DNA from 3 places in the Flavonifractor sp. An52 genome. Region 1 is predicted to be linked to each of the others. Evidence: a T-box and tRNA genes for the amino acid it is inferred to sense, from the RefSeq annotation. Region 1 holds a T-box; the other regions hold tRNA genes.
The links. The T-box of region 1 lies ahead of B5G06_RS01060 (glycine--tRNA ligase). A T-box ahead of a tRNA ligase gene usually reads a tRNA of that ligase, here a tRNA-Gly.
Positions count from the first base shown of each region.

Region 2: it encodes a tRNA-Gly, which carries the amino acid that the T-box ahead of B5G06_RS01060 (glycine--tRNA ligase) is inferred to sense. The anticodon was not compared.
Region 3: it encodes a tRNA-Gly, which carries the amino acid that the T-box ahead of B5G06_RS01060 (glycine--tRNA ligase) is inferred to sense. The anticodon was not compared.

Region 1 is NZ_NFIB01000002.1:46,037-55,650, forward strand. Features, by position in the region: partial or broken gene B5G06_RS14250 (endonuclease domain-containing protein) at 60-377, shown strand; gene rnhA (ribonuclease HI) at 468-905, shown strand; gene bilS (flavodoxin family protein BilS) at 1,005-1,511, shown strand; gene B5G06_RS01045 (helix-turn-helix transcriptional regulator) at 1,553-2,209, opposite strand; gene B5G06_RS01050 (sodium-dependent transporter) at 2,398-3,771, opposite strand; gene B5G06_RS01055 (tryptophanase) at 4,160-5,551, opposite strand; gene B5G06_RS01060 (glycine--tRNA ligase) at 5,790-7,226, opposite strand; T-box leader at 7,354-7,555, opposite strand; gene coaBC (bifunctional phosphopantothenoylcysteine decarboxylase/phosphopantothenate--cysteine ligase CoaBC) at 7,611-8,810, opposite strand; gene B5G06_RS01070 (ECF transporter S component) at 9,065-9,614, shown strand, end outside.
Region 2 is NZ_NFIB01000006.1:101,669-111,282, forward strand. Features, by position in the region: gene B5G06_RS03735 (S41 family peptidase) at 1-743, shown strand, start outside; gene B5G06_RS03740 (DUF378 domain-containing protein) at 800-1,009, opposite strand; gene B5G06_RS03745 (DUF362 domain-containing protein) at 1,097-2,257, opposite strand; gene cdd (cytidine deaminase) at 2,257-2,652, opposite strand; gene B5G06_RS03755 (Gx transporter family protein) at 2,739-3,248, opposite strand; gene B5G06_RS03760 (NusG domain II-containing protein) at 3,295-3,696, opposite strand; gene B5G06_RS03765 (FAD:protein FMN transferase) at 3,677-4,714, opposite strand; gene B5G06_RS03770 (hypothetical protein) at 4,935-5,711, shown strand; gene B5G06_RS03775 (HD domain-containing protein) at 5,766-6,428, opposite strand; tRNA gene B5G06_RS03780 (tRNA-Gly) at 6,599-6,672, shown strand; tRNA gene B5G06_RS03785 (tRNA-Arg) at 6,676-6,752, shown strand; tRNA gene B5G06_RS03790 (tRNA-His) at 6,778-6,853, shown strand; tRNA gene B5G06_RS03795 (tRNA-Gln) at 6,916-6,990, shown strand; tRNA gene B5G06_RS03800 (tRNA-Lys) at 6,994-7,069, shown strand; gene B5G06_RS03805 (hypothetical protein) at 7,230-7,685, opposite strand; gene B5G06_RS03810 (hypothetical protein) at 7,712-8,053, opposite strand; gene B5G06_RS03815 (hypothetical protein) at 8,017-8,319, opposite strand; gene B5G06_RS03820 (MptD family putative ECF transporter S component) at 8,342-8,941, opposite strand; partial or broken gene B5G06_RS03825 (hypothetical protein) at 9,070-9,614, opposite strand, start outside.
Region 3 is NZ_NFIB01000028.1:21,226-30,839, forward strand. Features, by position in the region: gene B5G06_RS10855 (hypothetical protein) at 1-707, opposite strand, end outside; gene B5G06_RS10860 (transglutaminase domain-containing protein) at 762-1,940, opposite strand; tRNA gene B5G06_RS10865 (tRNA-Cys) at 2,190-2,263, opposite strand; tRNA gene B5G06_RS10870 (tRNA-Gly) at 2,305-2,380, opposite strand; tRNA gene B5G06_RS10875 (tRNA-Phe) at 2,473-2,548, opposite strand; tRNA gene B5G06_RS10880 (tRNA-Asp) at 2,552-2,628, opposite strand; tRNA gene B5G06_RS10885 (tRNA-Val) at 2,665-2,740, opposite strand; gene hslO (Hsp33 family molecular chaperone HslO) at 2,846-3,724, opposite strand; gene B5G06_RS10895 (class I SAM-dependent DNA methyltransferase) at 3,729-4,475, opposite strand; gene B5G06_RS10900 (YerC/YecD family TrpR-related protein) at 4,465-4,773, opposite strand; gene B5G06_RS10905 (adenylosuccinate synthase) at 5,067-6,341, shown strand; gene B5G06_RS10910 (TetR/AcrR family transcriptional regulator) at 6,395-7,030, opposite strand; tRNA gene B5G06_RS10915 (tRNA-Gly) at 7,224-7,297, shown strand; gene B5G06_RS10920 (hypothetical protein) at 7,682-8,641, shown strand; gene B5G06_RS14065 (hypothetical protein) at 8,725-8,868, opposite strand; gene B5G06_RS10925 (LysR family transcriptional regulator) at 8,989-9,614, shown strand, end outside.

The DNA of each region.
Region 1 (9,614 bases):
CCCTGAGGGAAGGTGCCCCAGTGCGCACACTGGGGCGGATGAGGGGAAGAGGTGCGCCTATGGAAGATATCACCCGCATTCGCGCACAGAAACTGCGAAAAAATGCCACAAAAGAAGAGAATCATCTGTGGTATGATTTTTTGCGGACCTATCCCGTCCAATTTCTCCGACAAAAGCCATTTGGTCCTTATATTGTGGATTTTTATTGTTACAAAGCCAGGTTAGCCATTGAATTGGATGGTTCCCAGCATTATGAGGGAAATGGTCCAGAACTGGACGCCGCCAGAATGGCTTACTTGCAAGAAGTGGAAAAAATCAAGGTTTTGCGTTTTACAAATCTTGAGATCAAACAGAATTTTGAGGGTGTGTGTGCCGTCATTGACCGGCAGGTAAAGGCGGCGTTCCCCTCATCCGTCTGGCCTTCGGCCAGCCACCTTCCCCCAGGGGAAGGCTATAATAGGAGATCTATGAAAACAGTCACCATTTACACCGACGGGGCCTGCTCGGGCAATCCGGGCCCCGGCGGGTGGGGGGCCATTCTGCAATACGGGGAGTTCAAAAAGGAACTCTCCGGCGGGGAGGCCCACACCACCAACAACCGTATGGAGCTTACCGGCGTCATCACCGCCCTGAAGGCCCTGAAGGAGCCCTGCATCGTGGAGCTCTACTCTGACTCCAAGTACGTCATTGACGCCCTGGAGAAGGGCTGGGCCCGGGGCTGGAAGGCCAGAGGCTGGGTGAAGGGGGACAAGAAGCCCGCCCTCAACCCGGATCTGTGGGCCACCCTGCTGGACCTGTGCGACTATCACACCGTCCATCTCCACTGGGTCAAGGGCCACGCCGATAACCCATTTAATAACCGCTGCGACGAGCTGGCGGTGGCGGAGAGCCGGAAATTCCGGTGACCCTGGGGGCGACCATAAAGGTCGCCCCTACATTGCCTACACAGAAAGAAGATTCGTAGGGGCGGCCCCAAGGGCCGCCCACCGTCCAAAGGAGGACCTATGAAAATCGCCATTGTATTCGACAGCCAGACCGGTAACACCGCCCAGGTGGCTCAGGCCATCCGGGAGGCCTGTGAGGGCCACGACATTGTGGCCTTCGGCCCGCCGCCCCAGAACGTGGACCAGGCGGAGCTGGTCTTTGCCGGGTCCTGGACCGACAAGGGTACCCTCACTCCGGCTATGCAGGAATTTTTACATAGCCTGTACGGCAAACGGGTGGCCATCTTCGGCACCGCCGGTTTCGGTATCTCCGAGCTGTACTTCGCCTCCCTGTCCGACCGCTTCAAGGCGGAGGTCCCCAAGGGCAACCAGGTGGTGAGCAGTTTCTTCTGCACCGGAAAGATGCCCCAGACGGTGAAGGACCGGTACGAGGCCCAGCTGAAGGCCGACCCGGACAACGCCAAGCTGAAATCCATGATCCAGGCTTTTGACCTGGCCCTGACCCACCCGGACCAGAGCGACCTGGACCAGGCCGCCGATTTTGCCCGGGAGGCCATAAAGGCGTAAAAAAACGTGCTGCCTTTGCAGCACGTTTTTTATGAAATCGTTCAGGATTGTTCCTGAAGCTTGTTCAAATAGCGGTAAATGCTGGTTTCGGTGGTCTTGAGGGCGGAGGCCAGCTCGGCAATGGCTCCCTTTACCAGGAAGATACCCTTTTCGTCCAAACGACGCACCATCTCCATCTTCTCCTGGTAGCTCAGGCGGGTGGGTTCCACCCCAAAGCTGTCCAGCTCTTCCCGGATAGAGGTGGATACCAGCCCCTCCACCGATACCTCAAAGCTGTTGTAGAAGGGGCTCTCGGCGGGAGCCTCATAGGGCCGATAGCCCGAAATCATTACATTGAGGGCATCCCGCAACTCCACCAGCCGCTCCACGTTGATGTTGACGGTAATCATGCCCCGCAGCTGCCGCTCTGGGTTGTTTTTCAAAAAGAAGGTGGCGGATTTCAGCTTATGCTTGGAGCGGGAAAGTGCTCGGTAATTGACGATAAAATCTTCTTTTTCATAGATCTTCGAGTCCAGAAGGTTCCGCTCCAGCGAGCGCATCTCGCTGCCGGGTACCATCTCATCGTCCATGGGGTTGAGGACCTGATACACCACCCGGTCATCCACGTCGTATAAAATGATCTCAGCATCCGGTCCCAGCATCTCTGCGAAAAAGCGCATCAGCGGCAGAACGGATTCCAGCTGTTTCTTCTGTTCCATGGATGGCTCACCTCATTGGGGCGGCAGTTGATATATCTGCGCTCCCTTTCTTCTTCATTTCAGTTTAAACCAAAACCACCCGATTGTCCAGAGGAAGCGGCGGAAAAACAGAGGTACGGCAGGGTCCGGCGCCAAACCGGGCCCTGCCGCACCAGGGAATAAGAAGAGGGCTGAATGAAAGAGGGAGGCTAGAATGTGATCACGCCGATCAGCTGCAGGAACATCAGGATGATGGCGATGGGGGCGATATAGCGGATGGTAATGGTGTAATAGCGGTTCACCTTCAGGCCGTCGCCGATGTTCATCTCGTCCAGGATGGTCTTGGGCTTGAGGATCCAGCCCACCAGAATGACCATGAGCAGGGCGCCCAGCGGCAGCAGGATGGCGGACACCACGGTGTCGTTGAAGAAATCAAAGATGGTCTTGCCAAAGATGAGGAAGTCGGCCAGCGGCCCGAAGGACATCATCATCACCGAGCCGATGACAAACACCACGCCGGCCACGATCCAGGTGGCCTTCTTCCGGGCGATCTTCAGTTCATCCACCAGGAAGCCCACAATGGCCTCCATGATGCAGATGGTGGAGGTCAGGCAGGCGAAGAACAGCATGATGAAGAAGATGGAGGCGAAGACCATGCCGAAGGGCATCTGGGCAAAAATGGCGGGCAGGGTGATGAAGACCAGCGGGGGGCCCATGCCGGCTTCGATGTTGAAGGCGAAGGCGGAGGGGAAGATGATCAGGCCGAACAGGATGGCGGCGGAAGTGTCACCCAGAGCCACCATGATGGTACTGGAGCCGATGGTCTTTTTCCGGTCCAGATAGGAGCCGTAGATCACCAGGTTGCCGCAGCCCACACCCAGGGAGAAGAAGGCCTGGCCGATGGCGGCCATGACGGTCTCCGCGTTCAGGTTGGAGAAGTCGGGGATCAGGTAGAAGGCCAGACCGGCGTCGGCGCCGGGGAGCATGATGGCCCGGATGGCCAGGAAGATGATGAATACGAACATGATGGGCAGCAGGATGTTGCACACCTTTTCAATGCCGCCCTTGACGCCCCGCAGGACGATCACGGTGGTGATGAGGAGCATGACGCCCAGCCAGAATACCATCTGGAAGGGGTCGGCGGAGAAGCTGCCGAACATGGCGCCGATCTCATCGGCACCCATGCCGCTGTAGGAACCGGTGATGGACTTGGTCAGATAGGCCACCGTCCAGCCGGCGATGCCGCCGTAGAAGGACAGGGTCAGGGTCAGGGCGATGACGCCGATGATGCCCAGCAGATACCACTTCTTGCCGGGCAGCAGCTTTTTCAGGGCGGTGGTGTAGCTGGTGCCCGTCTTGCGGCCGATGGCGAATTCCGTCATCAGCACGGGTGTGGCCACCAACAGCAGCGCCAGAAGATAGACGACAATGAAGGCTGCGCCGCCGTGCTGTCCCACCAGGTAGGGGAATTTCCAGATGTTGCCGAGGCCGATGGCGCCGCCCATGGAGGCCAGCACAAAGGCGATCCGGCTGCCGAATTGTTCACGATCAGGGGTTTGCAGGGTGTTGTCAGGTTTTCCCATTTGTTGTCCCTCCTATCCTCTTTGCAAGCGTACAGGGATGTTGGAGACCGGCGGCATGGGAACAAGATTCAATTTGATGCTGGCGGCAGGTGGCCGCCGCCCTGCGCGCCCACCTCTTGACAGAGATGGATGATGGGCATATAATATAATTTAATGTTCAGGATTCCCATCCGTATGGATGGGTTTTCTGCCCATTGGCCGCGGAAAAGTGCCAGCTTTTCCGCGGTTTTTTTGCGCTGAGCCGTTCGACCGGGCGCACAGGCGCGCCTGTCCAAACAAAGCGAAGTGGACTTTGTTCCGGCTGGGTAAGGTCTCCAGATACAGATGTACCCGTTGTGGTTTTTTGCGGACCGGGGCTTTTGAGGGCCCCGGTCCGGGGCAGATGGGCTTACAGCAGCTCGAAGCCGGCGGTGAAGTGACGCAGGGCGGTGATGGGGCCCTCATAGATCAGCTTCATGCCCTTGTACTCGTCGCGGTGCTGATAGATGTACTCCATGGCATCCACGATGCAGTCCAGGTGGTTGTTGGTGTACACCCGGCGGGACACCGAGATGCGCATCAGCTCCAGAGCGGGCCAGATGGGCTCGCCGGTGACGGGGTCCTTGCCGCCGAAGGCGCAGGCGCCCATCTCTACGGCCCGGATGCCGGCCTCCTGATAGAGGGCCACCACCAGCCGCTGGGCGGGGAACTCGCACTGGGGGATGTGGGGGAAGAACCGGCGGGCGTCCACATAGATGCCGTGGCCGCCGCTGGGCTCCACGCAGGGGATGCCCTTCTCCTTCAGGCGGTCGCCCAGGTACTTGACCTGATTGATGCGGTACTCCAGGTACTCGTCGGTGGTGGCCTCCCGCAGACCCACCGCCAGAGCCTCCATGTCACGGCCGGACTGGCCGCCGTAGGTGATGAAGCCCTCGTGGACAATGGCCTGGACGTTGGAATAGAGGTAGAAGTCGTGGTTGCGGGTGACGATCAGGCCGCCGATGTTCACCAGGCCGTCCTTCTTGGAGCTCATGGTGGCGGTCTCGCAGTAGGAGAACATCTCCCGGGTAATTTCCTTGATGTCCTTGTTCTCATAGCCGGGCTCCCGGGTCTTGATGAACCAGGCGTTCTCGGCCAGACGGGCCGAGTCGATGACCACGGGAATGTTGTGGGCCTTGGCAAACTCGCTGACCGCCTTGATGTTGGCCATGGACACGGGCTGGCCGCCGTTGTTGTTGCAGGTGACGGTGATGATGATCACCGAGATGGCGTCCTCGCCGTGCTCGTCAATGATCTTCTGCACCTTGTTCAGGTCGATGTTGCCCTTAAAATCCTCGGCGGGGCTGGCGGCGTCCAGGCCGGCGTCGATGACGCAGTCCACAGGAATGGCGCCCAGGATCTCGGCGTTGCCGTGAAAAGTATCAAAGTGCATATTGCCCACGGCATACTTGCCGGGCTTGGCGTAATACTGGGCCATGATGAAGTCGGCGCCGCGGCCCTGGTGGGTGGGCTGGACGTAGGGCATACCGAACACTTCCTGGGCGGAGGCCTCCAGCTTATAGAAGCTCTTGCAGCCGGCGTAGCTCTCGTCGCCCAGCATCATGGCGGACCACTGCTCGGTGCTCATGGCGGAGGTACCGGAATCGGTGAGGCAGTCCACATACACGTCCTCGGCCTTCAGACGAAAGGCGTTGTACTGGGCGTCCTTCAGAGCCTGGGTGCGGTAGGCCCGGGTGGTCTTCTTGATGGGCTCCACCACTTTGATGCGGAAGGGCTCAGCGGTCTGGAAGTTGCGTTCCATAAAAGACACTCCTTTTAAAAATATTTTCGCGGCGATAAAAAACTTTACCTTATGTGAAAATATTATCATCATTGAAGCTGTGTGTCAATTATGTAATAATAAATCAAACTATGTAAGAAAAATTGTGAGATTTAGACAAATATACATGATGTAAGAAAAATTAACATCACTATTTGGCGGGTTTTGACAGAAAAAAGCTCCGGTTCACAAAGAACCGGAGCTTTTTTGTCCTTTATACTCAGAACTTCACGCGCTCAGCAATATAATTCTTAACCTCAGACATGGGGATGCGCACCTGCTCCATGGAGTCGCGCTCACGGATGGTGACGCAGTTGTCGGCGGGGGTGTTCTCGTCGCCCACGGTCTGGAAGTCCAGGGTGATGCAGAAGGGGGTGCCGATCTCGTCCTGGCGGCGATAACGCTTGCCGATGGAGCCGGCGTCGTCGTAGTCCACCATGAAGTCCTTGGCCAGCTCGTCACGCAGCTGCTGGGCGGGGCCGGCCAGCACTTCCTTCTTGCTCAGGGGCAGCACGGCGCACTTGAAGGGGGCCAGAGCAGGGTGGAGGCGCAGCACGGTGCGGATGTCGTCGTTGCCCTTCTTGTCCTGGCCCACCACCTCCTGATCGAAGGCGTCCACCAGGAAGGCCAGGGTCACGCGGTCGGCGCCCAGGGAGGGCTCCACCACGTAGGGGATATAGTGCTCGCCGGTCTCCTGGTCGAAGTAGGTCATATCCTTGCCGGAGACGTTCTGGTGCTGGGTCAGGTCGTAGTCGGTACGGTCGGCCACGCCCCACAGCTCGCCCCAGCCGAAGGGGAAGAGGAACTCGAAGTCGGTGGTGCCCTTGGAGTAGAAGCACAGCTCCTCGGGGCTGTGGTCACGCAGCCGCAGGTTCTCCTCCTGCATACCCAGGCTCAGCAGCCACTCCTTGCAGAAGGAGCGCCAGTACTGGAACCACTCCATGTCGGTGCCCGGCTTGCAGAAGAACTCCAGCTCCATCTGCTCGAACTCACGGGTGCGGAAGGTGAAGTTGCCGGGGGTGATCTCGTTGCGGAAGGACTTGCCGATCTGGCACACGCCGAAGGGCAGCTTCTTGCGGGTGGTGCGCTGGATGTTCTGGAAGTTGACAAAGATGCCCTGAGCGGTCTCAGGCCGCAGGTACACGGTGTTCTTGGCGTCCTCGGTGACGCCCTGGAAGGTCTTGAACATCAGGTTGAACTGACGGATGTCGGTGAAATTGTGCTTGCCGCAGGTGGGGCAGGGGATGTTGTTCTCCTCGATGAAATTCTTCATCTCCTCCTGGGAGAAGGCGTCGATGGGCTTGGGCAGTTCCACGCTGTTCTCAGCGCACCAGTCCTCGATGAGCTTGTCGGCGCGGAAGCGCTCCTTGCACTCCTTGCAGTCCATGAGAGGATCGGAGAAGCCGCCCAGATGGCCGGAGGCCACCCAGGTCTGGGGATTCATCAGGATGGCGGCGTCCAGACCCACGTTGTAGGGATTCTCCTGGACGAACTTCTTCCACCAGGCCTTCTTGACGTTGTTCTTCAGCTCCACACCCAGAGGGCCGTAGTCCCAGGTGTTGGCCAGGCCGCCGTAGATCTCGGAGCCGGAGAAGATGAAGCCCCGGCCCTTACACAGGGTGACGATCTGCTCCATGGTCTTTTCGGTGTTTTTCATGGTACAATCAAACTCCTTTTGTTTGTAATTTATACATATATGGTACCGTTTCCCTCATCCGCCCCAGTGTGCGCACTGGGGCACCTTCCCCCAGGGGAAGGCTAAGAAAAAACCGCCCTGAGCCTAAGCTCAGGGCGGAAAAATCCGTGGTACCACCTGAATTCGGACAAGTTGTCCGCACTCGAACCCGGTAACGGCGGGGGACCGGCGGGGCATTGCCTCCCCGCGGCTCACGGGCGCCTTCCCTCCACCTCCGCCGGAGCCTTGCACCGTCCGGCTCCTCTCTGGTGCGGAAACATGGGGGTACTCTTCCCGATCACTGCCTTATCGCGGGCTATTCTATCATTTTTTCCCCCTACCGTCAAGGCAAAAAGGGGGGAATCCTCACCGGCGGTCCATAATTTCGTCCAGCAGGGTGTGGGCGGCCTCCTCCTTGCTCATGAGGGGTAGTTCCTTGGCTCCGTCGGCGGCGATGAGGGTGAGTACGTTGGTATCCACCCCAAAGCCCGCACCCGCCTGCTTCAGGTTGTTGGCGGCAATGAGGTCGATGTGCTTTTTCTCCAGCTTCTTTTTGGAGTTTTCCACCATGTCACGGGTCTCCATGGAGAAGCCGCACAGGAACTGGCCGGGCGCCCGGTGCTCCCCCAGCCAGGCCAGAATGTCGCTGGTGCGGGCCAGGGGGAGGGATAGATCGGAATCATTGCCGCTCTTCTTGATCTTATCCTCCGCCAGGTTAGCGGGGCGGTAGTCGGCCACGGCGGCGGCCTTGATGATGATATCCTGGTCGGGGGCACGGCTGGTCACCGCGTCAAACATATCCTGGGCGGACACAATGTCCACCACCTCCATGTAAGGGGGCTTTTTCAGGTTCACCGGCCCGGACACCAGGGTGACCTGGGCCCCCCGGGCGGCGGCGGCTTTGGCGATGGCGTAGCCCATCTTGCCGGTGGAGTGGTTGGTGAGATAGCGCACCGGGTCCAGAGCCTCCCGGGTGGGACCGGCGGTGACCAGCACCTTAAGGCCGGTCATGTCCTTCTCATGGCTGAGGGCGTGGAGGACACATTCCAGCAGATCCTCCGGCTCGGGCATCTTGCCCTTGCCCACGGCCCCGCAGGCCAGACGGCCGCTGGCGGGCTCCACGATCTCCCAGCCGTATTTCCGCAAAATGTCCAGGTTGTCCTGGGTGACGGGGTTCTCGTACATCTTGGTGTTCATGGCGGGGGCGGCGATCTTGGGACAGTTGCAGGCCAGAATGGTGGTGGTGAGCATATCGTCGGCCAGGCCGTGGGCCAGCTTGGCCAGCACGTTGGCGGTGGCGGGAGCCACCAGTACCAGGTCGGCCTGATCGGCCAGAGCGATGTGCTCCACCTGGAACTGGTAGTTGCGGTCGAAGGTGTCCACGCTCACCCGGTTGCCGGTGAGGGACTCAAAGGTGTGGGGACCGATGAACTCGGTGGCATTTTTGGTCATGAGCACCTGGACGTTGGCCCCCTGCTTCACCAGGGCGGAGGCCAGGTTGGCGGATTTGTAGCAGGCGATGCCGCCGGTGACCCCCAGCAGCACGGTTTTTCCTTTTAACTGCATAGCAAGAAGCTCCTTATAATCTGTAGGGACGGCCTTCCGCCGCCGTGATGTGTCCCTCAATTATAGCAGACACGAAGTAAGTTTTCCACATTGCCATTGCATTTTGGGGATAAAACCGCTATAATAGCTCCGGCTGTCCCCGTCCGGGGCCGCTGTACTCTCAGGAGACGGCAGGTCCCAGCCCATCGGTGGTCAGTCACCCAAAATATGCGCTGTATCCTCTTAAGAGGAACGGCAGCTGGAGGTAATTGAATATGAAAAAAGCGCTCACCCGGTCTCAGCGGAGCAAGCAGGTGCAGGGCATGGCCATTCTGGCTATGTTTACCGGCATCATCTTTTTGCTCACCTTTACACCCCTGGGTCTCATTGACCTGCCTGTGATCAAGGCCACCATTCTCCATGTGCCGGTCATCATCGGTTCCATTCTGCTGGGGCCCAAGAAGGGCGCGTTCCTGGGAGGAATGTTCGGTCTGTCCAGCATGATCAAAAATACGCTGGTACCCGGTCTTTCCTCCTTTGTGTTTTCCCCCTTCATTCCCGTGCCCGGCCTGGACCGGGGCAGCCCCTGGGCCCTGTTCATCTGCTTTGTGCCCCGTATCCTGGTGGGTGTCACCCCCTGGCTGGTGTACACCCTCATTAAGACCCTCTTCCGCAAGTCCAACGCCGGTATCCAGACGGTTGGCATGGTGATCGCCGGTATTGTGGGCGCTCTCACCAACACCGCCCTGGTGATGGGCTCCATCGGCGTCATTTTCACCGAGGCCTATGCCGCCGCCCAGGGCATCCCCGCCGACGCGGTGCTGG
Region 2 (9,614 bases), on a different contig from region 1:
GCGGTGAAGTGATTACCGCGGTGGACGGCTTCTCTCTGGCCGGTGAGGCCCGCTATGAGGGTGCTGAGCGTATCCAGGGCGAGGAGGGGACAACTGTTACCCTGGAGGTCCTGGGAACGGACGGGGAGACCCGTACGGTGGAGGTGACCCGGGCCAGCCTGGACAGCGATCCGGTCACAGCCAAGATGCTGGAGGGCAATGTGGGCTATGTGGCCCTGGCCAATTTCTACGACCACAGCGCTGACCGATTGAAGGAAGAGGTGACCCGTCTCCAGGAAGAGGGCGCCGAGGCGCTGGTATTTGATATGCGCAACAACGGAGGCGGTTACCTCAGTGAGCTGACCGAAATGCTGGACTTCTTGCTGCCCGAGGGACCCATCTTCATCAGCAGGGACCGGGCAGGCAATGAGGAGGTTACCCAGTCGGATGCCGCCTGTGTGGATCTGCCCATGGCAGTGCTGGTCAATGCCAATACCTACTCTGCCGCTGAGTTCTTTGCTGCCGAACTCCAGGAGCAGGGAGTGGCGGTCATTGTGGGCGAACCCACCAGCGGGAAGGGGTATTCTCAGCAGACCTTCGCCCTGCCCCACGGCGGCGCTATGGCCATCTCTACCGGGGCCTATTTTACCGGCAGCGGTACGTCGCTGATTGGGACCGGTTTGACTCTGGATCGGGAGGTCTATCTCACCGATGAGGGAGATGCCCAGCTGGAGGCGGCTCTGGACCTGCTGGAGCAAAACTAACAGGAAACGGGCCTTCCGCAACATCATGTTGCGGAAGGCCCGTTTTAAAATGGCGCTTAGGTGTGATCTTTGTCCCGCAGGTCCCGGAAGAGCAGAGAAATACACCAGATAGCCGCCAGACCAACCAGGGTAAAGATCACGCGGCTGAAGGTGCTGGACTGTCCTCCGAAGAGAAAGCCTACCAGGTCAAACTGAAAAATGCCGATGCTGCCCCAGTTGAGTCCGCCGATGATGGCAAGGACCAGGGCGATCTTGTCCAGGAACATAGGATATGCTGCCTCCTCCAAATTGAGATACCGCTGTTAGCATATCCTGTTTTGTGTGCAATATTCAAAAAATTTAAATGCCGCCATTTAGCTGCCTAAGAGCTTGCCCAGCCAGCTGCGTTTCAGCTTCACCGCCTTGTGGGGGCACAACTCATGACAGCAGTAGCAGCGGATACAGGAGCGCGGGTGGATCTTGGCTGTGCCGTCGGGGCCGGTCATGGTGATGGCTTTGCCGGGACAGGCGTTTTTGCAGATGGCGCACCCCACGCACACCTTGGACTGTACCCTGGGAGTCTGGGACAGCAGGCTCTTACACAGCCGCCCGGCAGCGCCGGTGAGGGGCCCCAGAAACTCCATCAGATTGCTCCGCACGTTGGCAGGAAATTTATAGTCCGGGATGCGCAAGTCATCCAGACGGGCGCCGATCAGCTCCACATCCTCCCAACGGGTGGGAGACAGCCCCCGGGCCTCCGCTGCCAGCAAAACGGGGTTGCTGTTTCGGGGCAGCCCCATGATCTCCCCGGCGATCACATCCAGAGCCAGAGGATTATCTGAGAGCAGAAGCAGGCCTACCTGTCTGGGCGTACCGGAGGAGCCGGGACCTTCCCCCTCCATGGCCAGAACGGCGTCCATGACGCTGAGGCGGGGCTTCATAAAGCCAATGAGATCCAACAGCACCTGGGCAAACTGGGCCTGATCCGGGTGAGAGCCATGGAAACCCACCTTGGTCAGGCCGGGGATGAGACCGAAGCTGTTTTTGACCGCGCCGGTCATGCCCATAAAGACATGGGTCTTCATTTTGCACAGATCAAAGATGCCGTCACAGTCCAGAGCGGGGGAGATGATTTCGGCCTGCCGGAGCACCTTTCCCTCCGGCAGCTCTACTAAACGGGCGGAGGGGTCCATGCAGACCTCGCCACCGGACTCCTGAGCAGCCTGGGCCGCACCGGTCTTTTCGTACAGATTGCGGAGTACCGATTCCTTTTGAAGCGCGCCGCCGGGACTGTCGGCGATGAGGGCAGTGCCCCCGGCCTCCCGGATCAGCTTGGCAATAGCGCCGATCACCGCCGGGTGGGTGCAAACCGCTGCCTCCGGCGGGACAGGGCGGAGCAGATTGGCCTTCAGCAGGATGCGCTCACCCGGCTGAACAAACCGGGAAATTCCGCCCATCCGCTCCACCGTTTTCCGCAGCGCAGTCTCCGCTTTGGCGTAATCGGTGCAGGAGACGACGTAAACCTGGTTTCCCATCACGCCAGAGACTTGGGCCCGAAGCCGTGGGGGAGCAGTTCATGGAGGGGCAGGCGAACGAAGTCCCGGTCAGAGCGGCCCACCAGAACCGTCAGGTCGGGAGCAAATTCGTAAAGCATCTGACGACAGGCACCGCAGGGCCAGCAGTAGTCGGTGGAGTTGCCCACCACAGCCAACCGGACAAAGTCATCCCGGTGGCCCTCGCTCACCGCCTTGACCAGAGCAGTGCGCTCGGCGCAGATGGTGGAGCCGTAGGCGGCGTTTTCCACATTACAGCCGGTGAATACCGTCCCGTCGGCGCACAGCAGGGCGGCGCCCACAGGAAAATGAGAGTAGGGGACATAGGAGCGTTCCAACATGGTAAAGGCCAGATCCACCAGTTCCCGGTCGGTCATAGCAATCCCTCCTGACAAATAAAAAGGTGGTAAAATGAGATTGGGTTCTCATTTTACCACCTTTTTTCAGGTGTGACAACTACCATTCATACCTTTCCGGGAAAGGGGACCCGGTGGACCAGCAGAATGGAGACTCCGCCGGTGACCGTTCCGGTGATGAGAGAGCACAGCAGCAGGGGGGGCAGATAAACCAGAGGAGCGGGAGTGCCCAACACGACCATAGCAGCCAGGATCTGTCCGGTATTGTGAGCGGCAGCGCCGGCAATGGACACCCCGAACAGGGACAGGCCTGGCAGCCGCAGCAGCAGGGCCATGACACCAAGGGCCAGCAGACCGCCGGTGAGAGAGAAGGCCAGTGCCATCAGGTTGCCTCCCAGCAGGGAACCCAGCAGACAGCGGGCAATGAGAATCAGCAGAACCTCCCGACCGGACAGACGGCACAGGGCGTACACGGTGACCAGATTGGCCAGGCCAAGCCGCAGGCCGGGAAGGGGGAAAAGAATGGTCAGTGGGACCAGGCCCTCCGCCACGGAGAGAGCCAGGGCCAGGGCCGTGAGGACTGCCGAGCGGGTGAGCCGTCGGAGGGAAACAGACACAGGCGAACCTCCTTCCAGGAAAAAAGAAACGCAGGTGGGGAATTTTTCAGCCTGTTACCGCGTCAAAGGGTTCAGGCTCCGTACCGGACAGGGAGATGACCAGCCGGTTGGGCAGACAGATGATCTGCTGCCCCGGGCGGCTGATCCAGCCGGTACGCACACAGTCCTGACTGGGACAGTCGCTGTGTTCAATACAGATACGGCCCTGTTCCGCCCGGATGGTGAGGGGGTAGGCTGCCCCTTCCACATCCAGCGTAACCGGCTGGGACAGCTGATCCAGGCGATACTGGGCCACTGTCTCGCCATCCAGGGTGATGACGGCGGTGACGGCGCTGCCCTCTGCAGGGCGCAGCAGGAATACCAGAAGTACCGCGAAAGCCACTACAGCCAGTACGACCAGACCGTCCCACAGGGTGGGACGGCGGCGATCAGCGGCGGGCGATCTCATAGGTATACCCCCGATCCTCACCGGCGGGGCGGTAGCCCGCCTCCAGACCTTCGGTGACGATTACCCTGTTGTCCTCCGTACACAGCACCAGCTCAAAATCATCCCTGCTGCGCCAGAAGTCCAGCGCCTCCTCCGGACCGGCTACAAACAGGGTGGTGGAGAGAGCGTCGGCCAGCATATGGTCGGAGGAAATCACCGTCACAGACAAAAGACCGCTGTCGGCGGGATAGCCGGTTTTGGGATCGATGATGTGGTGATAGGTCTGACCGTTTTCCTCAAAATAGCGCTCATACCCGCCGGAGGTGGAGGCGGTCTGGTCCTCCAGAGAGAGGACGCACAGAGCCTCCGAGGTGTTTTGCGGGTCTTTGACCGCCACCTGCCAGGCGGAACCATCCAGCTTACTGCCAATGGCGGTGACGTTGCCGCCCAGATCCAGCAGAGCGGAAGTAACGCCATACTCTCGCAGCACGGCGTCCGCCCGGCCGGCGGCAAAGCCCTTGGCCACCGCGCCCAGGTCCACTTCCATGCCTGCCTGCTCAAGTCGGGCAGAGGAGGAGGCCTCATCCACAATGAGGGCTTCGCTGTTCACCAGAGACATAGCGTCGGCCAAAGCCTCAGCTGAAGGAACGTGGCGCTCCTCCTTGGTAAAGCCCCAGCAGTCCATCACAGGCGCGATGGTGATATCAAAGCAGCCGGGCAGCAGCTGAGAAACTGATTTGGCAAAGGACAGCAGATCTGCCACCTCGGCATCCAAAGAGATCAGGGTACCGTCGCCGGCATGGCTGTTGAGAAGGGAGATCTGGCTGTCCGGATTGGTGCGGGAAAGTAGCTTGTCCAGACGTTCGACCTCCTGCCGGGCGGCCTGGATGGCATCTTCGCCGCCTTCGTTATATACACGGATGGACATGACGGTGTCCATGGAAAAGAACTGGACCTGTGCAGGTTCCGCATCGGCAGAGGGGGCGGTGCAGCCAGCTAGGAAAAGCAGACAGCAAAGGAAAGGAAGAAAACGCTTCATGATTGACTCCATTCTGCATGGTGCGGCTCCGCCAAAGACCGATGGCGCCGCGGTTTTGGAATTTTTTGCAGACTTTATTCTAGCATAGTTTTTCACGATTGAAAAGAGAAAAGGGATTCTTGACTTGCAATATGCGGCAGATTCTGATAAACTATATGAGATTGATGATTCAGAGTTGTTCGCCATATCTGCCGAACACTTTGCCACAGGAGATGGATACATGAATAAGAAAGAACAACAGAAAGCCCAGCGCGCACGGGAAGAAGACATCGTTTTGACCAAAGTCCTCTGGTGGATTCTGGGCGCTGTGGTGCTGGAGGCTCTGCTCCTTCTGCTGAACAAGGTATATGTAAACTTTACCACTGAACAGGTCTATATTGCGGTGGCCCTTCAGGGAATGTTCAATGTATTGTCGATTGTACTGCCGATCTGCTTCGTGGTTTTGCTGATTTGGACCCTGGTATTCTGGCGTGCAGGCCGTTCTCTTTGTCTGCCGGGGGTCCTGACCGGGATTTCTCTGGTGCTGGCCGTGTGTGCGGTGGTCATTCATTACTTCTATGACAAGGGCATCAATTTCCTGTACATCGCGGTGCCTGCGGTAGCCGTGCTGGCGCTGATTTACTATCTCTACCAGCGGGAATTTTTCTTTGCTGCGGTACTCGGTGCTTTGGGCCTGCTGGGCGTTAAAGTTGCTGCTCAGGCTGCCAGCAGTCCTCTGGTGGGATATGGCTATCTGGCTGTACTGGCCGTGATCGTTGTGGTTGCCGCTGTGTGCTTCCGGATGCTCCAGGCCCACAAGGGCGTGTGGAACATCAAAGGAAAGAGCAAGGAAATCCTGCCCAAGAACGCGAACTACGCCATGCTCTATGTGACCTGCGCCCTGGTCGCCGTGGTGGTAATCGCGGCGTGCGTGCTGGGGGCCCTGGCACTGCTGTACGGCGTATTGGTAGCCTGGCTGCTGATCTTGGCGGTCTACTACACCGTGCGTCTCATGTAATTGCGTGAAAGAATAAAAAAGCCCGGTTCGGCAAACGCCGAACCGGGCTTTCTCTTACAGAAGAGCCAGACCGTTGATGACCAGCTTGAACTGGAGACTCAGGTGCTCGGCCGCTCGGCGGCACAGGAGCATCCGCTCTAAAAAGATCTCAAAGTAGTCCATAACGGCACAGAACTCTGTATTGATGGTCAGAGTCAGGGTAATGGTACCGGCATCCTTGTCCAGCGAAAGATCGGAACGCTCGGCGGCGTAGTTGACCCGATCATGGATGTCAAAGCTTTGGTGCTCCTTGTTGCGGACCCGGCTGCGGCGCACGTCTGTCTTGTCAGCAAGGATCAGGGCGGCGGCCACAGGATTGACCGGGAAGGCGGTAGAGTCGTCGTGATGGCCGATGGCGGTGATGACAGCGGCTACATCTGCCGGTTCCATTCCCATCTTATCCAAAATACGAAAGGCCATAACCGCGCCGGTTTGGGCGTGATCGTGGCGGTTGACCACGTTGCCGATGTCGTGCATAAAACCAGCAATGCGGGCCAGTTCCTGCTGATGAGCATCATAACCAAGCTGTACCAGAATGTCAGCAGCGACCTCAGCGCAGCGTGTCACATGGGCAAAGCTGTGTTCTGTAAAACCTAGTGCCGACAGCGAATGGTCAGCCTGTGTGATATAGGTGCGGATCTCTTCCGCTTGGCGTACCATCTGATAACTGATTTTCATACCGGGATTTCCTCCTCTGCCAGATAGCCTGCTCTCTCATCATAACCAAGGAAGGCCTGTTTTGCAAGTTGGAGAAAAATTTTTCTGGACTGTGTAAAAAAGCGTTGACAAATAGCAAATGGTATGCTACTATATTCTGGCTGACGTACTTAACAACAGTCAGCGCCCATGCGGGTGTAGTTCAATGGTAGAATCCCAGCCTTCCAAGCTGGTCGCGTGGGTTCGATTCCCATCACCCGCTCCATACGCGCCTGTAGCTCAGGTGGATAGAGCAACTGCCTTCTAAGCAGTGGGTCAGGGGTTCGAGTCCCTTCAGGCGTGCCATTTTCCCGTTTGGTTTTTCCATATGGTGGGTGTAGTTCAGTTGGTAGAGCATCGGATTGTGGTTCCGAGTGTCGCGGGTTCGAGTCCCGTCACCCACCCCATAAACGCATGGCGGAAGGGCCGGAGCGTCCGCTCCGGCCCCTTTGCTATTGACCAGCCATGTTGGGGTGTAGCCAAGTGGTAAGGCACGGGACTTTGACTCCCGCATTCGCTGGTTCGAGCCCAGCCATCCCAGCCATATGACTCGTTAGCTCAGTCGGCAGAGCAACTGCCTTTTAAGCAGTGGGTCCGGGGTTCGAATCCCCGACGGGTCACCAAAAAGAAAACCCTGTAGCTTCAACGGCTACGGGGTTTTTTCTTACTCTCGCAACGGAAAGAGCGATTCCGTTTTACATTGTGCGTTTCCGATTTCTGTAATTAAAAACCTGGTTCAGATGCAAAAATTGCACACGCCGTTACACACGGAGCTGAGAGCAGTTAGCGCTCCCAGCTCTTTTTACTGATGTCCATATTGCACTCGATCCCGGGTCGCTGCTTCTGCATAGCCTCAAAAGCGCTGATAGCTGCGCGGCGCTCGGTTCCGGGGTATTTGGTCTCGTGCTCGGTATCTTCGTGGCCGTCCTCATAGACACGGACCAGGCGCAGGGTGTAGGTCACGCGCTTGTCATACCATCCTTTGTGCCGGATCAGGTCAAGGCGGAGTTTATAAGGCATAGTCGCAAGGACCGCGTACCGCTCTGCAAGGGCCTGCCGGTAGCCCTTGAGGGCTTCCAGCGCCTCCTCCATACGCTGGATGGTTCCGGCGGCGCTACGGTCGTACAGCGCTACGCCGTCGGTGTCGGTCAGCTTGTCCGGGCGGCGCAGGTGGTCAAAGATCTTGATCTCGGCCTCGTCACCTCTCCAGCTATGGGCAAAAAGTTCTTGCCAGGTCATAAAACATCCTCCTGTTTTAGAAAAGATTAAATCTTCCAATTTTTTGTGGTTTTTAGCGTATCGCCATCGTGAAAAGCTGCGCCGTGGGTCATTCCGGTATGGTCAACGCCTTCCCATCTATCCAGGTAAAGAAGCGCGTTTTCGTTTGCCTCCTGTTCGGTTAGGCGATATACGCGGGTCAGCCTGATCCACCCGCCGGGCCATGAATACAACCGGCCAACGCGGGCGCTTTCCTTTGTGAGTTCGGGGAGATCGGAAAGCATTTCCTTTCTTGCTGCCTGGTATTCCGCCGTTGCCTTGTTCCTATCTATGGCGGCGGAGATACGGGAAATCAAATCTTTATCATCAGAAAGCCGGGCATCAGGCAAGGCATCATCCGGCGGGCATAGTTGGCAAAAATAGAGAAGCTGGTAGCAACCCATCCCGGCGCAGCCGGCAGAATCCAGTATTGCAGGCACAGGATTCCTCCGAAGATCAAGAGGCTTTTCCCCACCATGGCAAAGCAGCGATGGAGCAGCATCAGGAGCAGGAGAAAACCGATCCATATCATTTCCATCCAAAAAGGTTGCTCACTAAAGGCTGCCAGATTGGCGAAAACCAGCAGAGCAAGACCCACCCTGGGGTCGAACACCAAACAGCGCCGTGCCTCCTCCATGTTACAGAATCCCCGCCTTCTCAAAGTGATTGCGGAACATTCCTTTGGCCAGCAGGATACCCAGAATAGCTCCCACGATAGGCGCCCCCACCAGAACCACGATCATACCCGGGGAAGTCAATGCCGCCAAGGTGGAGACATAGGCTTCCGGCATTCCCTGCTGGCTGATCTGCGCCAGAAAACTGTCCCGCATGATCCAGACAGGCAGCGGGGAGCCGATCATCCCCAGCGAGAAAAACACGTAGGCCAGAGCATTACCACGGAAAGACCGGTAATGGCTACAGATCCGGCAAAGCTCCGCCAGGATGCAGCTCACTGCAAAAGCAATGAGAATCACCACCGTAAATTGGCCAGTAACAAAGTAGATCAAGGCCGTAATAAAGCCCATCAGAACCACCGCACCGGTCTTTGGCACCTTAGTACACATCATCAGGAATGGGATACCCGCAAATATGGCGATCAGGCCAGGCATCAAGATCCAAAGCAGAGGATGCAGACCGCTGAGAAGCATAAAAGCAAAGTTAATGACAAAGTAGATGGCGGAGAAAATTCCCACCGTAATGATGTCCTTTCCCGTCATCCCTTTTTTCTGCGTATTCATGATGTACCGCTCTCCATTCATGTGGTTAGATTATGCTAACCATTATTTCTGAGAAAAGGCGCTCAGCGCGCCCCTCCTTACTGAGTATAGCGGCACATCGCAGTTCTTTCCGCTCCGATTGGACGACTTTATCCTGTTTGGTCATGGAATTTAGCGCTGTGACAGAGATGTACCATCTTCACCATACAGAATCGGTCCGAAACTGCCATGCTGACCTTGGTGGACAGCTTCAATCCGGTTCGGGTGATATGGCGGTAATAAGGCTCCTCAGCCAGCACCCTGACCCCACTGCCGATTTTTCCGGCCAGCACCGATGCGGAATCCACATAGAAAAACATCTGCGCATCTCCGTGGCCCACTTGCTTCATGTACTTTTTCCGCATCATGGCCATACCGCTTTTGCTCACGGTATCAAAGACGATTTCAATCTCTCCAAACCCCGTGAGCATCCGCAGGAGGCCCACAACCTTGCTTTCCTCAAAATAGTGGAACAGGCCGCCGGCGGTGACCAGAATAGGAGCATCCGGCACATCGGCGCGGATCTGCCTGATCCAGTCCTCGGCAAAGGCGTCTCCGGCGAGATTGGAGTGATACACTAAAACCGCACACCCAAGGTGATATAATAAAACACAGAAAGGGTGTAGCAGATGGGACAGAAATACGACGCGGAATA
Region 3 (9,614 bases), on a different contig from region 1:
GACTGCTCAATATTTTCGGACTCATTCTCCCCTATCGCAAATAAAGACACACAGCTTCTCTTGCTGTGGATGTTCCAGCTGATATCAACGATGTCCTTTTTGAAGCAGACCGCTTTCAGCTCTCTTGCCTTCTCACACAGCTCAAAGATAGACTCCTCATGGTTCTCAAATACATCCATAAAAACAAGCAGACAGCGTCTGTCCTTCTTCTGGATGCTTCGCGCCAGAACCAGAGCCTGCTCGTTCAGTTCGGAAAAAACATAAACGTCGGTCCCATAGTGAAACAGCAAGGAGCGATAAGCGGAAATATTCTTAAAAAAGGACAAGACAAAGCCGAAGGTAAGAGCGGGAGCCAGTACATACAGTACTGCGGCAACAACCGAGTACCCGGTACGTACCACACCGTCTGGTAAAGCGGAGGTAAATGCCAGTACACCGTCAAACTCCCCATCCAGCACAAACAGCCTCATGGTACTGTGAATGGACAGCAGTACGCTGTTTATCCCTCCCACAAAATCCTTTGGAAACTGCTCCAGATGAAGGGGGAGAAACAGCAGGACCGCAGCAAGGAATACCCCGGCCAGGACGCACTTGACCGGCGACAGAAACCGCCCCCGCTGATAGGGTGCTCTATATATCCTGACAGCGGCAATCAGGCTGCCCGCCAGAAGCAGCACCGAAAGGTAAAAACAACAATCTGCCCACATATCAATTTCCTTCCTGTGAGGCGGCCTGTCCGCCATGCAGCTTTTTAGACTCGCTCATGCCTCCGGGAACAGGTCCAGACAGAGCGAACCTTCTGAGTGGAAATAGGTATACTGACTGACCGGATAGCCTGCCTGCTCCAGCACAGCGGTCATAGCCTCCCCGTCCTGTACCAACTCCATCAGCTGACCATATACCGCCTCATCTGCGGCCAGTACAGTAAGGCTTCCGCCAGTCTGAGAGGAGAAGATCCGGACCAGTTCTTCTGTGTTGAACTGCTCCAGCACCCAGCCGTTGCGGTAGTGGTAATTGCACGCCACCGCGGAACTGGGCGTCATCTCCGCGCCTCGCTCCGGCTCCGCAAAATGGGTAGAGGCCATACGCTCACTGGTAACTGCAAACCAGCTATAAGTATGTCCGTCCGGATGTGTCTCCTGGTCGTCCCATGTCACGTCGGTATAATATACCTCCCCATCCAGAACCACCTTTGTCCAGGCATGGGACTGGGCACCTGTTCCATTGTCAGCAGTACCCCGCACTGTCTCGGCCTGGATACCGGCCCGGCGCAGGAGGTACACATAGGCCTGGCTGTATCCGGAACACACACACCGTCCATTTACCAACGCACCGTACAGGTCCTGATCGCTGCCGTCGCTGCTGCTCTGATATACAATGTGATCACACAGCCAGTCATGCAGGCTCAGGGCAGTCTCATAGTCTCCCGCCCCTTCCGGAATGGCAGCCAGCGCCTGGGCCTCCGCTTGCTCCACCTGTTCCCGCCTGGTAATCAAATCCGTATATTTCCAGTCAAACTTCACCTGGTACTCTGTGCCGCTGCCAGCCAATTCGTAGCCTTTCAACCAGAAGAATTCCGGCTGACGCTGGAGCTGTTCCAGCACTTGCCCGATTTGCTCCATGCTCATATCTTCCGCTGTAAAGTTCACTACCTGCTGCTGCCCGTCTACCTGTTCATAGAGATATTGGTAGAGAATGCTCTCCGGATCTTCCTTATCAGGGCGCCCTGTAACGACCGCAGACGGCGTCTGAAGACTTGTCGTGACCTGGGGTAAGGGTAATTCTGTTTCAGTCGGAGAGGCCGCTGTAGACCCTTCCTTGGGCGAGAGCAGCATCCGCACCAGCACCACACCTATGCCTATCACCAGAAACAAAACAATCAGCAGCACCACACCGGAGGCGCTCCGCCTGCGTCTCTTCGATCTTCTCTTTTTCTTCATATCCGCACTTCCCCTCTCCACCATACTGTTGTTCTACATTTTTCTCATTATACCATATCATATGATATTTTCCAGTATATACAAAGAAGAAAACCGGTTACCTTCTGATAACCGGTTCTCTTCTTATCCAAACAATATAGATGCAAGCTAAGACTAGCAGCCCAAGCAGTGAGCGGTGCATTTACGCCAAATATTTTAATCGCTCAAGAAATCAAAAAGAAGCACCTGCTTTGCAGGTGCTTCTTCTTCTGGAGGCGACACCCAGATTCGAACTGGGGGTGGAGCTTTTGCAGAGCTCTGCCTTACCACTTGGCTATGTCGCCATATGGATAAAAGGAAGGGCGGACCTTCCTTTTATCATTTTTGGAGCAGGTGACGAGGCTCGAACTCGCTACCTCCACCTTGGCAAGGTGGCGCTCTACCAGATGAGCTACACCTGCATTTGTTTCCATCCTATGAAAAGAACGGAACACATATGCCTGGATTTTAAAGGTGCCCCTGGTGGATACCTTGCGGTATCCACCAGGAACGGTGGTGCCTCCGGCCGGAATCGAACCAGCGACACGGGGATTTTCAGTCCCCTGCTCTACCAACTGAGCTACAGAGGCGAATGGCGACGCGGAAGGGACTTGAACCCTCGACCTCCGGCGTGACAGGCCGGCGTTCTAACCAACTGAACTACCGCGCCAGACGGTAGGGGGTACGGGAGCTCCCAGAAAGGGAGTGGTGGGAACAACAGGGCTCGAACCTGTGACATCATGCTTGTAAGGCATGCGCTCTCCCAGCTGAGCTATGCTCCCTCGTTCTTCTTTCGCTTTCGTTTGGCTGTCGGGCCAAGCGACGAAAGTTATTATACAAGAACGACCCCCAGTTGTCAACAACTTTTTTCGATTTTTTTCAAAAAATCAAATCGAATTCAGAAGGCCTTGCAATTCCTCGCCTGTAAAGTCATAAACCTTGTCGCAAAACTGGCAGGTGAGCTCTGCTTTGCCCTGATCTTTGATGAGAGACTCCAGTTCTTCCCGGCCCATACTGATGAGGGCGCGGGTCACCCGCTCACGGCTGCAATAGCAGCGGTACTCCACCGGCTCCTCACTGAGGACCTCCAGGTCAAAGGCAGACAGAACACGCTCCACCAGGCTGCGGGCACTCTCACCGTTGCGCATAGCCTCGGTAACGGGGCCCACCTTGGCAATGCCCTCTTCAATAGCAGTAATAACGCTGTCGTCTGCACCAGGCAGCAGCTGAATCAGATAACCACCGGCGCACAGCACACTCTGATCCACGTCCACCAGCACACCCAAGGCGCAGGCGGAAGGGATCTGCTCACTTTCCGCAAAATAAGAAGTGATATCCTCGGCGATCTCACCGGATACCAGAGGGATGGTACCCACATAGGGCTCCTTCATGTTCATGTCCTTGATGACGGTAAGAGAGCCGTCCTTGCCCACAGCAGAACCCACATCCAACTTGGCAGGGCCCTTCAAAGGCAGATCAACCAGGGGGGTGACCACATAGCCCCTGGCATTTCCGGCGCTGTCGGACACCACAGTAATGCCCCCCAGAGGTCCGTCGCCCTTGATCCGCAGAGTGACAGAGCCGTTTTCCTCCTTCAGCTGGTTGCCCATCATGGAGGCGGCCATCAGGGAGCGGCCCAGAGCCGCAGTAGCCACCGGCAGGGTCTTATGGATCTGTCTGGCCCGCTCCACCATGGCCCGGGCGGAAATGGCCGAGGCCTTGACAGGAGCGTCCTTAGCCAGAACGCGAATGATCGAATCTGACATACGTTTAAAATTCCTTTCGTGCGGCGAAAAAGATGCGCTGTTCCCCCGGTTCGGGGCGGCGCATCTTCAGTTCGCCATATTGCTTGATCTGCCGGAAACCGGCCTGGCGCAGCATCTGCTCCAGCTCTTCCGGCTCATAGGCGTATTCCTCATGGACCTCCTCCATCCGGCTCCACAGTCCATTCTCCTCCCGGCAGAAGATATCAAAGCCGTAGCTACAGATACGCCGGCGGGGCGAGTATTCCGCCCGCCAGATACAGCAGGCGTCCTCGTCCTCATCCATGAAAAGCTGACCGTCCAGCCCCTTGAGCTTGTCCGGGGTATTGATGTCAAAGAGGAACAGTCCTCCCGGCATCAAAAAGGTATGGACCCGCTGAAAGGCCCGTGCCAGTTTTTTGGGCTGGGTAACATAGTTTACACTATCCAGACAACAGACACAGGCGTCGATGGTACCATACAGGTCCAGCTTCTCCATGGCCTGGTGCAGAAAGATAGGAGGAATCCCCTCCACGTCCCGGGCCTTCTCGGCTGCCTGGGCCAGCATCTCCTCCGACAGGTCGGCGCCGATCATCTCGTACCCCCGCTGGGCCAACTCACAGGTCAGGGTACCAGTACCGCAGGCCAGGTCCAGCACGGTATGGATGGGCAGCTTACTGCGGGCAAAGTGCTTCTCCAGATAGTCGGCCCAGGCGGCGTAAGGAACGTCGGCTGTAAAACGGTCATAACAGCCGGCCAGATATTCATACGCCATTGCCGCTCTGCTTCTCCTTGATCCGGGGCAGCACTGCCTGATAGCCGTCGGCACCGTACTGCAAAGACCGGTTCACCCGGCTGATGGTGGCGCTGGAAGCGCCGGTGCGCTCCAGAATGTCGTTGTAGATCATGCCCTCGGACAACAGCATTGCCACTTCAAACCGCTGTTCCATGGCCCGCAGTTCCGCCACCGTACAGAGATCGGAAAAGAACTTCCGGCACTCGTCCAGGTCCTTCAGGGTGAGGATCGCTTCATACAGCAGATCACTGTGTTCCCGCTTTTCGTTTTTCGTCATAGAGTATTTGACCTCCTGATGATTCTCTTTCGGAAACCGGCGGGCAGCTTCCTAGCCGCCCGTTTTTCTTATTTTATCAAAGTGAAGTGTGGAAGTAAACCTCTTTTTTTACTTTTCCAACAAAACGCGGTGTTCTGGAAGGTGATGGCAATCATTTTATGACATTTTTTCTCTTTTTTTGCCTTGATTCAAGGGAGAAAGCGTACTATAATACCGCATGGGGAATGATATCCCCATGGATTGCCGACGGGAAAAGGCCAATGCGCGAATCCCCGCGGCAGGAGGAATCCAATATGGTGAAAGCAATTGTAGGCGCCAACTGGGGTGACGAAGGCAAGGGCAAGATCACCGATCTGCTGGCGGAGAAGTCCGATGTAGTCATCCGCTTCCAGGGAGGCGCCAACGCAGGCCATACCATTATCTGCGATTATGGTAAATTCGCTCTGCATCAGCTGCCTTCCGGCGTATTCTACTCCCACACCACCAACATCATCGGCAATGGTGTGGCCCTGGATGTAACGAAATTTGCCGCTGAGCTCAAGCATCTGGAGGACGGCGGCGTACCTGCCCCCCACATTATCGTGGATCAGCGGACTCAGTTGCTGATGAGCTACCATGTGCTGCTGGACAGCTGCGAGGAGGAACGCCTGGCCGGCGCCGCCTTCGGCTCCACCAAGTCCGGTATCGCTCCTTTCTATTCCGACAAGTATGCCAAAATCGGTATTCAGGTGGCCGATCTGTGGTATGAGGACCGGCTCAAGGCTCAGCTGGAACATATCTGTGCCCTGAAAAACGTTCTTCTGGAGCATCTGTATCATAAGCCTCTTCTGGACCCCAAGGATCTGTTTGAGGAACTGATGGGCTATAAGAAGATCCTGGAGCCTTACGTGGGCGACGCGGTCAGCTTTGTGCACCAGGCCCTGAAGGAGGGCAAGCAGGTGCTGCTGGAGGGTCAGCTGGGCTCCATGAAGGATCCCAACCTGGGCATCTGCCCCATGACCACTTCCTCCCACACGCTGGCCGGCTTCGGTACTGTGGGCGGCGGAGTACCTCCCACGGCATTTTCCGACATCGTGACTGTAACCAAGGCCTATTCTTCCGCCGTGGGCGCCGGCGCTTTCGTCAGCGAACTCTTCGGGGATGAGGCCGAGGAGCTGCGCCGCCGGGGCGGTGACGCCGGCGAGTACGGCGCTACCACCGGTCGTCCCCGCCGGGTGGGCTGGTTTGATGCCGTGGCTACCCGGTACGGCTGCATGGTGCAGGGTACCACTCAGGTGGCTCTCACCGCCATTGACTGTCTGGGCTATCTGGATGAGATCAAGGTATGTACTGGCTACGAGATCAACGGTAAAGTGACCCGGGACTTCCCGGTACCCGCCCTGCTGGATCAGGCCAAGCCGGTCTATACCACTCTGCCCGGCTGGAAGTGCGATATCCGGGGCGTTACCGACTTTGATGCCCTGCCCCAGCAGGCCAAGGATTATGTGACCTTCCTGGAAAAGGAGATCGAGTGTCCCATCACCATCGTCTCCACCGGCCCCAAGCGCCACGAGATCTGCTATCGATAAAAACAGAGAACCCGGTCCGGAAATCCGGACCGGGTTCATACTGTATACAGTACTTACATATTCGCTTTGGTCAGGGAAGCCAGCAGCAGCCGGGCGCCGTGCTGGAGATACTCCTCCCGGGTCAGGCCCAAGGTGCGCTGGATGTAATTCTCCCTCTGCTCAGCGGTATGTACCATACCGGACAGAGCAGACCAGAAGAGGAGAACAGTCTCCACGGGAGGCAGCTGAGAACGCACCGCGCCGTCCGCTGCACCCCGTACCAGGAAATCAGCCAGTTCCTGTTCAATCTCATCGCTGACCCGCAGGATGTCGGACAATCCCTTCTGGAGGGTGTCGCCATCCTGAGACAGGGGGATAGAACCAGTGGCGGCATCATAGGCAGTGGGGTTTTCATCATAGAAACGCACGATCGCCTGGCACACCGCGTCATAGGCCTGGAACCAGTCACTGTGGCTCTCAATGGCCTCATGCAGCTTCTTCTTCAGCAGCACCATCCCACTGAGGAGGATTGCGTTGATGATCTCCTCCTTGCTTTGAAAATAGACATACAAAGTCGCCTTGCTGTACTCGGCCTCTCGGGCAATGTCATCCATGGTGGTCTTTTCGGTGCCCTTTTCCGCAAACAGCCGCTCGGCAGCGGCCAGGATGGAGCCCCGATGGAATTCAGTCAATGCCTGTTTTTTGCTCATCGTACTTCCAACCTTTCCATACCCTTTCAGTTATTATACCTTTGGTTTAAGAAATGATATCACGGATTGGAATAGATTGCAAGGTTTTTTGTGATTTTTCAGCGCTCATAGCGAAAGGCCAGGAATGCCGTCGCAAAAAAATTCTTGCCAAATATAAGGGCATATGCTATAATGCCTAAGTCAATAAGCCCATGCAGGTATAGTTCAGTGGCAGAACGTCAGCTTCCCAAGCTGAATATGAGGGTTCGATTCCCTTTACCTGCTCCAAAAAGAAAGACATCTGCTCAGCGCAGATGTCTTTCTTTTTGGTTCTGGCCGCCAGAATGCGGCCAGAATCCTTTCATATATTGAAATGCTCGGAGCAAATAAATTGCCCCTCCGCCAAGGTTTTGCATCCGCAAAACACTTGCACGGCGCATAAGCGCCGCCGGCCCAGAAGGGCCGTTTCCTGAAAAGAGACACGACATACGTCGTGTCTCTTTTTGTTTTTACCCCCCGAGGTTCGCAGATGAAACCAGAAGCAGTATCCGTGTGATATTATAAGTGAAAGCTGCTTTCGCATAAGTTGGGGGCCATATATGAGAGAATCAATGATCTTACAGAACATAAAAGCCGGCGACCCATCCGGTCTAAAGGCACTGATGGAGCGCTATGGGCATATCCAAGGAGGACCCCATCGAAGAATGGACAGAATATGATGCTCCCACTCAGACTGTCACCCAGTCGGAGCCCCAGGCCACTCTGGTAGCAACCATGTGCAGCGGGAACCAACTGTATGCCTACATTGCGGCTTCTCCGGTATCCCAGGAGGCAGGTGTGGTTCTTGCGGACAACTCGCCGGAATATGAATGGGGGCCCCGGGGCGGTTTCGAGGGATGCAGCACCCTTAATCTGGAGCAGGCCAGCTACGACCCAGATACGCAAACCTCTCTTGTCAAGGTATCCATGACTTTGGAGAACCCTGATCTGGAGCAGGTAGAAGTGAGCATGAACCTCAACCATAACTTTAAGCCCATCGCTGCTTACGGCCCGGTGATCATACCGGTGACCGAGAGCCAGACCCTCAGCTGCTCGGCAGACATTACAGTGGTCAATACCACCCGGCAGATGGAGGAAGCCTGGGGTCTGCGGCCCGACCAGCCGGAATTTTCCGAATATACCCAGGAGGGCACCATCTATCAAATCTCCATCTGCGCAGGTTATATTGAACTGGAGATGCAGACCCCCACTCTGGAGGAGTGGACAGCCGTCTCCGGTGCGGAGGTACTGCTGGATCTGGAGAAGCTTTCCGACATAGAGCTGCCCCCGCAGCTGGAGGGTTATCTGGTCAGGGACACATACGGCGGCAGCTGGCTGGTCAGCGTAAAGGAAATTTTGGCAGATGCACGGCTGAACTACCGGGACGGCACTTCGGAGCTGATTACTCAGATTCCCAGCGCCTATGCCGGAACCTGGGGATCTGGCGAGAGTCCCTACCCCGGGTCTAGTCGGGACGGCATCCATGTCTTCCGCTTTACCCCTGCCCAGGCCTTTGACCTGAGCCAGGTGGAATCCATTACCATCGGCAGCACAACCTATCCCTTCCCTCAGGCAGCAGACTTGGGGGCATAATATAAAAAACCGCCCGGAGGGCCTGCCGTTCGGCAGGCCCTCCGGGCTTCTATCGGTTCTCCCCAACCGGAGCAAAGATCAAATTATACGCTGCGGACGCAGTCCCGAAGCGCTTTCCAGGGGCTTCCCTTCCAATAGGTGCGCATGACGTTGACCGACATACCCTTTCCCATCAGCTCATAGCCGTTGTTCTTCCGATTCATTACCATTGCGTTGTTCTTCTTCATGGAAATCGCTCCTTTCTGTCGTTCGCTCTTGCCTTCCTTCTGGCTATAGTATACAATAGAGTTTACTATGATGCAAACGAATCTTTTTCATGAAATTAATGATGAAACGGAATGATCGATATGAGCCTGATCAAGTATCAGATCCTGCTGAAAACAGTAGAACTGGGTGGGATTACCAAGGCAGCTGAGGCGTTGGGCTACACCCAATCGGCGGCCAGTCGGATGATCGCCGCGCTGGAACAGGAATGGGACATGGAGCTGCTGGTCCGGGGACGGGGCGGCGTGCATCTAAGTGCAGCCGGTGAGTCACTGCTTCCATATCTGCGAGCTGTGTGCAACGCCCAGAAGGAGTTGGAGGAGCAGGCTGCCCATCTCCACGGTTTGACCCGTGGCACCCTGCGGGTGGGCACCTTCGCCAGCGTATCCATCCACTGGCTGCCTCCTATTATGAAGCTCTTTCTCCAGCGCTATCCCGGCATCCATTTTGAATTACTGAGCAAGTGGGAGTTTGCAGAGGTGGAGGACCTGATCCGCCAGGGGCAGGCAGACTGTGGTTTTCTGGGACTGCCCGCCGGAGACGACCTGGAGGTCTTTCCCCTGCGCCGGGATCAGTTTATGGCGGTGCTCCCACCGGACCACCCTCTGGCACACGCCCCCTTCTATCCCATAGAACGGTTGGCCCAGGACCCTTTCATCTGGATTCCTGAGGAGCGGGATGTGGAGATCGGAGAGATCTTCCAGGAGGA